Regions from separate parts of the Ferrimonas gelatinilytica genome, predicted to be linked through region 1. Evidence: predicted binding sites of a transcription regulator. Region 1 holds the regulator's gene; the other holds the start of a gene.

The links. The regulator NrdR, encoded in region 1, represses ribonucleotide reductase genes. The targets are predictions, from matches to a motif close to AAACACNANATNTNGTGTTT.
Region 2: the regulator NrdR is predicted to act here: its motif matches at 2,015-2,034, upstream of nrdA (class 1a ribonucleoside-diphosphate reductase subunit alpha).

What each region holds. Positions count from the first base shown of each region.
Region 1 covers NZ_BAABLF010000012.1:7,999-12,792, forward strand. Annotated here, with positions in the region: gene ribH (6,7-dimethyl-8-ribityllumazine synthase) at 1-153, opposite strand, end outside; gene ribBA (bifunctional 3,4-dihydroxy-2-butanone-4-phosphate synthase/GTP cyclohydrolase II) at 251-1,354, opposite strand; gene ABD997_RS09605 (riboflavin synthase) at 1,368-2,027, opposite strand; gene ribD (bifunctional diaminohydroxyphosphoribosylaminopyrimidine deaminase/5-amino-6-(5-phosphoribosylamino)uracil reductase RibD) at 2,032-3,162, opposite strand; gene nrdR (transcriptional regulator NrdR) at 3,162-3,614, opposite strand; gene glyA (serine hydroxymethyltransferase) at 3,750-4,794, opposite strand, start outside.
Region 2 covers NZ_BAABLF010000005.1:289,007-293,800, reverse strand. Annotated here, with positions in the region: gene nrdA (class 1a ribonucleoside-diphosphate reductase subunit alpha) at 1-1,875, opposite strand, end outside; gene ABD997_RS03670 (HAD family hydrolase) at 2,241-2,912, opposite strand; gene ubiG (bifunctional 2-polyprenyl-6-hydroxyphenol methylase/3-demethylubiquinol 3-O-methyltransferase UbiG) at 2,909-3,625, opposite strand; gene gyrA (DNA topoisomerase (ATP-hydrolyzing) subunit A) at 3,815-4,794, shown strand, end outside.

The DNA.
Region 1 (4,794 bases):
CACAGTGATGTCTTCGTCGTTGACCTGACCAAAGCGTTTCAGGGTGTCTACCGCCCCTTCCAGCAGGCTGTCGACGATAAAGCTGTTAAAACGGGATACCACCAAGGCGATTTTAGCGCCTTTGGCTTCGATGTTGCCTTCGATTACGTTCATGTTGTTATCCATTTCTTGCTCAAGGCCCGCCGAACGGGCCAAAAAGTTGCCGTATCATAGCATAACCGCGAGGAAAAATTCCCAGCGGCCGGTGCGCTTATTCTTCGACGTATTCGGTGACTTCCAGGCCAAAGCCGGAGAGAGCGTGATAGCGCTTCTGGCTCGACAGCAGACGCATGCGGTGCACCCCGAGATCCGCCAGGATCTGGGAGCCAACGCCGACAGTGCGGGTGGCTTCATCGGAGCGCTTGGCACCGATCTGATCCCCGCGCTGTTGGGCGGCAAACGCCTTCAACTGCCCCAGCAGGCTATCGCTGTCCATCTCCCGGCCCAGCAACACCAGCACCCCACCTTCCGCGGAGATGCGGGCCATGGCGCGATCCAGCGGCCAGGTGGAGGGGCCATTGATGGTGGCCTGCAGCAGATCCCGGGTGGGATCGCTCAGGTGAACCCGTACCAGGCAGTTGTCGGTCACCTCCCCCTTCACCAGCGCGATGTGCAGCTGGTTGTCGATGGTGTCCCGGTAGCCGATCAGCTCGAACTCGCCATGGCGAGTGGGCAGGGTGCACTGGGTCTCGCGAACGATGGTGGTCTCGTTGAGGTTGCGGTATTCGATCAGATCCGCAATGGTCCCCACCTTAAGGTCGTGTTCGGCGGCGAAGGCTTCCAGCTGGGGGCGGCGCGCCATGGTGCCGTCCTCGTTGAGGATCTCGACGATCACCGCCGCCGCGCCGAAGCCCGCCAGACGGGCCAAGTCCACCGAAGCTTCGGTGTGGCCGGCGCGGTTGAGCACGCCCCCATCCTTAGCCCGCAGTGGGAAGATGTGGCCCGGCTGGACCAGATCGGACGGCTTGGCGTCCTCCGCCGCAGCCACCTGAATGGTGCGGGCGCGATCCGCCGCGGAGATCCCGGTGGTGACCCCTTCCGCCGCTTCGATAGAGACGGTGAAGGCGGTGCCGTATTGCTCGGTATTGCGACTGACCATCTGATGCAGGCCCAGCTTGTCGCAACGCTCGGCACTCATCGGCATGCAGATCAGGCCGCGGCCATACTTGGCCATAAAGTTGATCGCCTCCGGGGTGACCGCCTCAGCGGCCATGATCAGATCCCCTTCATTTTCCCGATCTTCATCATCCATCAGGATCACCATCTTGCCCTGACGAATGTCTTCGATGATCTCTTCAATTCGATTCAACGCCATCGCGGTGATTTCCTTACTTTACAAAGCCACTTCGGGCCAGGGTTTCCAGCGTCAGGCCGCCCGCGGGGTGCGCGCTGTCGGCCTGGGGCTGCATCAGTTTTTCCAGGTATCGGGCCAGCAGATCCACCTCTAGGTGGACAGAGGCACCGGGCTGCAGATCCACCAGGGTGGTCTCCACCGCCGTATGGGGGACAATGGTCAGGCGAAAACGGGCCCCATCCACCTCGTTGAGGGTGAGGCTGACGCCGTCGATGGTGACCGAGCCCTTGTGGGGCAGGTAGCGGCCCAACTCGGCGGGCGCCTGCAGCCAAAACTCGATGGCCCGCGCCCTGGTGTGCCGGCTGACCACCTCGGCCACGCCGTCCACATGGCCGCTGACCAGGTGGCCCCCCAAGCGGGTGCTCGGGGTCACCGCCTGCTCCAGGTTGACCCTCTGGCCCACGCCATAGTGGTCGAAGTTGGTCAATGCCAGAGTCTCGGCGCTCAGATCCGCCACGAAGTGATCCGCCCCCAGGTTGACTACGGTGAGGCAGACGCCGTTGGTGGCGATACTGTCGCCCAGCTTCACGTCCTCCAACGGCAACTTGCCGGTGTCGACGGTAACCCGGAGATCGCCGCCCCGAGGCTCCAGTTTGCGCAGTGTGCCAACGGCTTCCACGATGCCAGTGAACATGGTGTTATCTCTCCTGCCGCGTCAGCGTCAGGCGCAGATCCGCGCCGACGCGACGGACATCGCTAAAGGTCAAGGTGTCCACCGCCGCCATGGCGGGGAAATCGGGCAGCTGTAGCAGACCGCGGGCGCCGCTGCCCATCAGCTTCGGGGCCTGGTAAAGCACCAGTTCGTCCCAAAGACCGGCGCTGATGAAAGCGCCAGCCAAACCGGCGCCGGCTTCCACCAGCACCTCGTTGATTTCACGGCGGCCCAGCTCTGTCAGCAGCGCCGAAAGATCCAGTTTGCCCTGGGCCTGACGCGGGCCCTGCCAGCAGGTGACGCCATCGGGCCAAATGGCCGGGTAGCCGCGGTGGCTGGCCAACAAGATCGGCCCCTCACAACGGAGCAACTTCAGCGGCGGGGCCAGTCGGGCCTCGCCATCCACCACCACCCGAAGCGGTTGCATCAGCTGCTCGGCACTGATGCGTTGGCGCCAGCTACCCAACTCCTGGTGGCGGACATTCATGCTGGGATCGTCCGCCAGCACCGAGTCGGCACCGGTGATCACCGCGTCGCTCTGGGCTCGCAGGCGCTGAACGTCAGCCCGCGCCTGTGGGCCGGTGATCCACTTGGAATCGCCATTGGCCAGGGCCGTACGGCCATCAATGCTGGCCGCCAGCTTGACCCGGACCCAAGGTAGACCGGTTTTCATCCGCTTGATAAAGCCGGGATTGAGCGCCTCGGCCTGGGCCTGCATCAGGCCTGCAGAGGTGGGGATCCCCGCCTGCTCCAGCATCCGCAAGCCACGCCCCGCCACCTGGGGGTTCGGGTCCACCATCGCCACCACCACCCGAGCAACGCCGGCAGCGATCAGCGCTTCGGCACAGGGGGGCGTACGGCCATGGTGGCTGCAGGGTTCCAGGGTGACGTAGGCGGTGGCACCACGAGCGTGTGCACCGGCGGCACGCAGGGCGTGGACTTCGGCATGGGGTTCGCCCGCCTTGAGATGGGCGCCCTCGCCCACCACGGTACCCTCGTTGACCAGCACACACCCCACCCTGGGGTTTGGCCGCGTGGTGAGCCAACCCCGCTTAGCCAGGGCGATGGCCCTGGCCATGTGCGTGGCATCGGTGGCGCTGAAACCCGCATCATTCATTAACGTTTTTCCAGGCGGGCGATCGCCTCGCCGAACTCGGCAAGATCATCGAAGCCACGGTACACCGAAGCAAAGCGGATGTAGGCCACCTTATCCAGGGTCACCAGCTGCTCCATCACCAGGTTACCGAGCATGCTGGAGGGGACCTCCCGCTCACCGGTGGCACGCAGCGCCGACTTGATTTTGCTCACCGCCTGTTCCACCCGCTCGGTGCCCACTGGACGCTTCTCCAGCGCCCGCTGCAAACCCCGACGCAGCTTCTCCTCATCGAAGGGCTGGCGGGTGCCGTCCTGCTTGATGATCCGCGGCATCACCAGCTCCGCAGACTCGAAGGTGGTGTAGCGCTCATGGCAGGTGAGGCACTCCCGGCGCCGGCGCACCTGGTGGCCATCCGCCACCAGGCGGGAATCGATCACTTTGGTATCGCTGGCAGCACAAAAGGGACAGTGCATGGCGTCTCCGCAAACAGGGTAAAAAGGTGCGGGCAAGAATACCGAATTTTGTCCGCCAGAGTAAGGTAGAGGCAAACAAAAGCCCGCCAGAAGGCGGGCTTGTTTTTCTGGGGACGTCGTCGTCCCGGTGAACCCTTAGCGATAAACAGGGAAGCGGGCGCAGAGCTCCACCACCTGCTGCTTCACCCGCTCCACGACGGACTCATCGCCGAAGTTATCCAGGATGTCGCAGATCCAGCCGGTCAGCTCCCGGGCTTCCGCTTCGCCGATACCACGGCGGGTCAACGCCGGGGTGCCGATCCGCAGGCCGGAGGTGACGAAGGGGCTACGGGGATCGTTCGGCACGGAGTTCTTGTTCACCGTGATGTTGGCCCGACCCAGGGCCGCATCGGCGTCTTTACCGGTAATGTCCTTGCTGATCAGGTCCAGCAGGAACAGATGGTTCTGGGTACCACCGGAAACCACGTCATAGCCACGGTTAATGAATACGTCCGCCATCGCCTGAGCATTCTTCACCACCTGCTGCTGGTACTGGGCAAACTCCGGCTGCAGCGCCTCCTTGAAAGCCACCGCCTTGGCGGCGATCACGTGACACAGCGGGCCACCCTGACCACCAGGGAACACCGCGGAGTTGAACTTCTTATAGAGGGTTTCATCGCCAATGGCGGAGAGGATCAAACCGCCACGGGGACCGCCCAGGGTCTTATGGGTGGTGGTGGTCACTACGTGGGCATGGGGGACCGGATTCGGGTAAACCCCCGCCGCCACCAGGCCTGCCACGTGGGCCATGTCCACGAACAGGTAAGCACCCACTTCGTCGGCGATGGCGCGGAACTCGGCCCAATCAATGATGCCGGAGTAGGCGGAGAAACCGCCGATGATCATCTTCGGCTGATGCTCCCTGGCCAGGGCGCGGATCTCATCATAATCGATGGCGCCGGTGTCCGGGTTGATCCCATATTGCACCGCGTTGTACATCTTGCCGGAGAAGGAGACGGAGGCGCCGTGGGTCAGGTGACCACCGTGGGCCAGGCTCATCCCCAGGACGGTATCGCCGGGCTGCAGCAGGGCCATGAAGACGGCGGCATTGGCCTGGGAACCGGAGTGCGGCTGGACGTTGGCGTACTCGGACCCGAACAGCGCGTTGGCGCGATCGATCGCCAGCTGCTCCGCCACATCG
Region 2 (4,794 bases), on a different contig from region 1:
CGATGTCTCTGAGGGCATCAGGGCGGAGAGAGTCGAGTTGCGCAGGCCGTGCTCGAGAATGTCAGCACGCAAACCCTCCCAGTCCAGATGCAGGGGTTCATCGCAGATCTCATCGAGCGCCTTCTTGTAGGTGTCGATGGGGAGGATCCCCTGGGCGTAGGTCGTTTCATTGAAGGCGGGGCAGGCGCCCTTCTCCTGGGCCAGGCGGTTAGAGGCTTTGAGCAGGTAGTACTGGATCGCCTCGAACGTCTTGTGGGTCAGGTTGTTGGCGCTGCCATCGGAGTAGCGTTTTCCATGCTTGGCCAGGTAGTAGGCAAAGTTGATCACCCCGACGCCCAAGGTACGGCGGTTCATGGTGCTGATCTTTGCCGCCTTGATCGGGTAATCCTGGTAATCCAGCAGGTTGTCCAGTGCGCGAACGGCGAGCTCCGCCAGCTCTTCCAACTCATCAAGGTCGTCGATGGCACCGAGGTTGAAGGCAGAGAGGGTGCACAGGGCGATCTCACCATTCTCATCTTCGGTGTGCAGCAGCGGCTTGGTGGGCAGGGCGATCTCCAGACAGAGGTTGGACTGCTTAATGGGGGCCACCTTGGGATCGAAGGGGCTATGGGTGTTGCAGTGATCCACGTTCTGGATGTAGATGCGTCCGGTACTGGCCCGCTCCTGCATCATTAAGCTGAACAGTTCGACCGCTTTGATGCTCTTCTTGCGAATGCTGGGATCCTGCTCGTACTGGCAGTAGAGACGCTCAAACTCGGCCTGGTCGGCGAAGAAGGCGTCGTACAGCCCGGGTACATCGGAGGGTGAGAACAGCGTAATGTTGCCGCCACTGACGAGGCGTTGATAGAGCGTGTGGTTGATCTGGACCCCGTAATCCATGTGGCGGATCCGATTTGCTTCGGTCCCGCGGTTGTTCTTAAGTACCAGCAGGTCTTCCACCTCCAGGTGCCACATGGGATAGAACAGGGTAGCCGCACCACCCCGCACTCCCCCTTGGGAGCAGGATTTGACAGCAGTCTGGAAGTGCTTGAAGAACGGCAACAGACCGGTGTGGAAGGCCTCGCCACCACGGATGGGACTGCCCAGGGCACGCAGGTTACCGGCGTTGATGCCGATGCCTGCCCGCTGACTGACATACTTGACGATGGACGCGGAGGTCGCGTTGATGGAGTCCAGGCTGTCCCCACACTCGATCAGTACACAGGAGCTGAACTGACGAGTTGGGGTTCGCACACCGCTCATGATCGGGGTAGGCAGGGAGATCTTAAACAGTGACGTGGCGTCGTAGAACCGCTTGACGAACGCCATCCGCGTCGATTTCGGGTAGTGAGCAAACAGGCAGGCGGCAACCAGCATGTAGAGGAACTGAGCGCTTTCATAAACCTCGCCGGTCACCCGGTTCTGCACCAGGTATTTCCCCTCCAGCTGTTTGATCGCCGCATAGGAGAACTTCATATCCCGCCAGTGATCGATGTAGCGGTTCAGCTCGTCGAGCTCCTCGACACTGTAATCCGCGAGGATATGCTGGTCGTAACGGCCCGCCTCGCAGAGTTTCACCACATGGTCGTATAGGTGAGGGGGCTTGAACTGGCCGTAGGCCTTCTTGCGCAGATGGAATACCGCGAGGCGGGCGGCGAGATACTGGTAGTCCGGTGACTCTTCGCTGATCAGATCGGCTGCCGCTTTCACGATGGTTTCATGGATCGCTTCGGTCTCGATGCCATCGTAAAAATGGATATGCGCGGCCAGTTCCACCTGGGAGACCGAGACATTATCCAGGCCATCGGCGGCCCAATAGATCACCCGGTGGATCTTTTCCAGATCGATCGGTTCCTTTCGACCGTTCCGTTTGGTTACGAGAAGGTTACTATTCATTGGCGACGTGCTCTGCCTGTTCCCTGTGAAAGTGAAAAACGGGGTGACCTGTGGCGACGTTTCCGTGGAAAACTGCCGGACGGTACCCCGTTACCCGCGCCCCTTTTGGGCTATCGCAGTAGTGTTGTGTTTGCTGCCGTGCCACAACATGTAGTGCGTCTTGTGATGATGACTACAAGATAGGGCGTTATCCCTCGGGATTCAATAGCCCTCAATGTGGACAGAGTGTGTATAACCGGTGGGTGCTTTTGGCATGTTAGTATCACCTAACCGGCTAAAGTAGAGGCCAGAATGACTTTGTGATGGATTGGTTAAGATCATAAGGGCGCGTAATTTTTTTGACGCCCGGTTTGATTGCGTTTTTTTTATCCCTGAACCAGCGATAAAAGATCGATGAGATCCAGCGGATGATCGGCCGCATGTTGGCCGGGCCATTTTTGGGGTTGATCCTCCGGCCTCAGGTAACCCCATAGCGCCACGGCACCCGCCATACCGGCGCGCTGAGCCGCCTCCATGTCACGCTCTGCATCCCCGACGTAGAGGATCCGATCCGGCGCGATCGCCAACGCCTCAGATGCGGCCCACATAGGTGCGGGGTGCGGCTTGGAATGGGGTAGGGTATCGCCACTGATTTGACACCTGGACCGGGCGAACAGGGGCCATTGAGCCAGCAGGGGATCGGTCAACCACTGAGGTTTGTTGGTGACAATGCCCCAGGGGCATCCCGCGTCGTCCAGCGTGTGGATAAGCGTGTCGATGCCGTCGAACAGCCGGGTCTCGATGCTGATTGCTTCCCGATAGGCCTGAAGCAGAACGCGGCGCATCGGCAGAATGTCCACCGCGTCCAGTCGTGCCCCGAGGGCGGCACCGAGCAAACCGGCGACACCGTGGGAACTGACCTGGCTGGCCAGCAGTGAGCTGATGGGGGGATAGCCGTATTGTGCCAACGCAACATTGGCTGCCCGCCCGAGATCCGGCGCCGTGTCCAGCAGGGTGCCGTCCAGATCGAACAGCACAGCGTCATAGCCCTGGCTCATCTTAGCTCCGGTTTGTAGGCGTGGATCATGTAATTGATCTTGGTGGAGTGGGTCATGTTGAAGGTTTGGGTCAGGGGGTTATAGCGGACCCCGTCGGCGTGGTGCACCACCAGTCCCGCTTCTTCGCACCAGCGGATCAGCTGGGAGGGGCGGAGGTATTTCTCATAATCGTGGGTGCCCTTCGGCAGTACCTTGGCGATCCGCTCGGCACCGACGATGGTAAGCAGGTAAGCCTGCGGAGTCTTGTTGATGGTAGAGAGAAACAGATGGCCACCGGGCTTTACCATCTCGGCACAGGCGGAGACCACGGAGGCCGGGTCGGGTACATGCTCCAGCATCTCCATGCAGGTCACCACATCGTATTTGCCCCGCTCGCCCTGGGCGTGTTGCTCTGCGGTGCTGTGGAGATAATCAATATCCAGGCCACTCTCGAGCGCATGGAGACGGGCGACCTCCAGTGGATCCTCCCCCATATCCAGGCCGGTAACCTTGGCGCCACACTTGGCCATGGCTTCGCTGAGCAGACCACCACCGCAGCCGACATCGACCGCTTTCTTGCCGAAGAGTCCTTCGCTGTGACGCTCTATGTAACCCAGACGAAGCGGATTCATTTTGTGCAACGGGCCGGAGTGGCCTTCAGGATCCCACCAGGTGGCGGCGAGCTGTTCAAATTTGGCGACCTCTTGAGCATCCACATTCTGGGTATTTGTCATTGTTCTTATCTCTGCCTTGATAGCCATTGCAACGTTGCGTCTCGATTATATCGAGCGAGAGGGATGGTCGAAACTCTTGTAAGCCTTCTTTTGCAGAATCCTTGTGTTAGAATCCCAAACCACTGTTTTTACCGGTAGGACCGGGGCGGAGACCGTTGTGGAAACCGCTGTGAGGGGATCGAGCATTTTATGACTGATCTGGCCAAAGAAATCACGCCTATCAACATTGAGGAGGAGCTCAAAAGCTCCTACCTGGATTACGCCATGAGCGTGATCGTCGGGCGTGCTTTGCCTGATGTACGTGACGGCCTGAAGCCGGTGCATCGTCGCGTGCTGTTTGCAATGAATGAACTGGGCAATGACTGGAACAAGCCCTACAAGAAATCTGCCCGTGTGGTCGGTGATGTGATCGGTAAATATCACCCGCACGGTGACAGTGCCGTTTACGACACCATCGTCCGTATGGCACAGCCCTTCTCACTGCGGTACACCCTGGTCGATGGCCAGGGCAACTTTGGGTCGGTGGATGGCGACTCTGCGGCGGCGATGCGATACACCGAAGTCCGGATGGATAAGATCGCCCACCAGCTGCTGGCGGATCTCGATAAAGACACCGTGGATTATGTGCCCAACTACGACGGCACAGAACAGATCCCGGCGGTGTTGCCGACCCGGGTTCCCAACCTGTTGGTCAACGGAGCCTCCGGTATCGCCGTGGGGATGGCCACCAACATCCCGCCCCATAACCTCTCTGAAGTGGTCGATGGGTGTCTCCACCTGATCGACAACGAAGACGCCAGCATCGATGAGCTGATCGAGATTATCCCCGGTCCCGATTTTCCCACCGGTGGCATCATCAACGGCCGTAAAGGGATCTTCGATGCCTACCGTACCGGTCGGGGTAAGATCTATGTCCGGGCCAAGACCGAGGTGGAAACCGACCCCAAAGGTCGCGAAGCGATCATCGTTAATGAGATCCCCTACCAGGTGAACAAGGCGCGGCTGATCGAGAAGATCGCCGAGCTGGTGAAAGATAAAAAGATTGAAGGGATCAGCGGTTTGCGTGATGAGTCCGACAAGGACGGTATGCGGATCGTGATCGAGCTCAAGCGCGGTGAGGTGCCGGAGGTGGTGCTCAACAACCTCTACGCACAGACCCAGATGCAGAC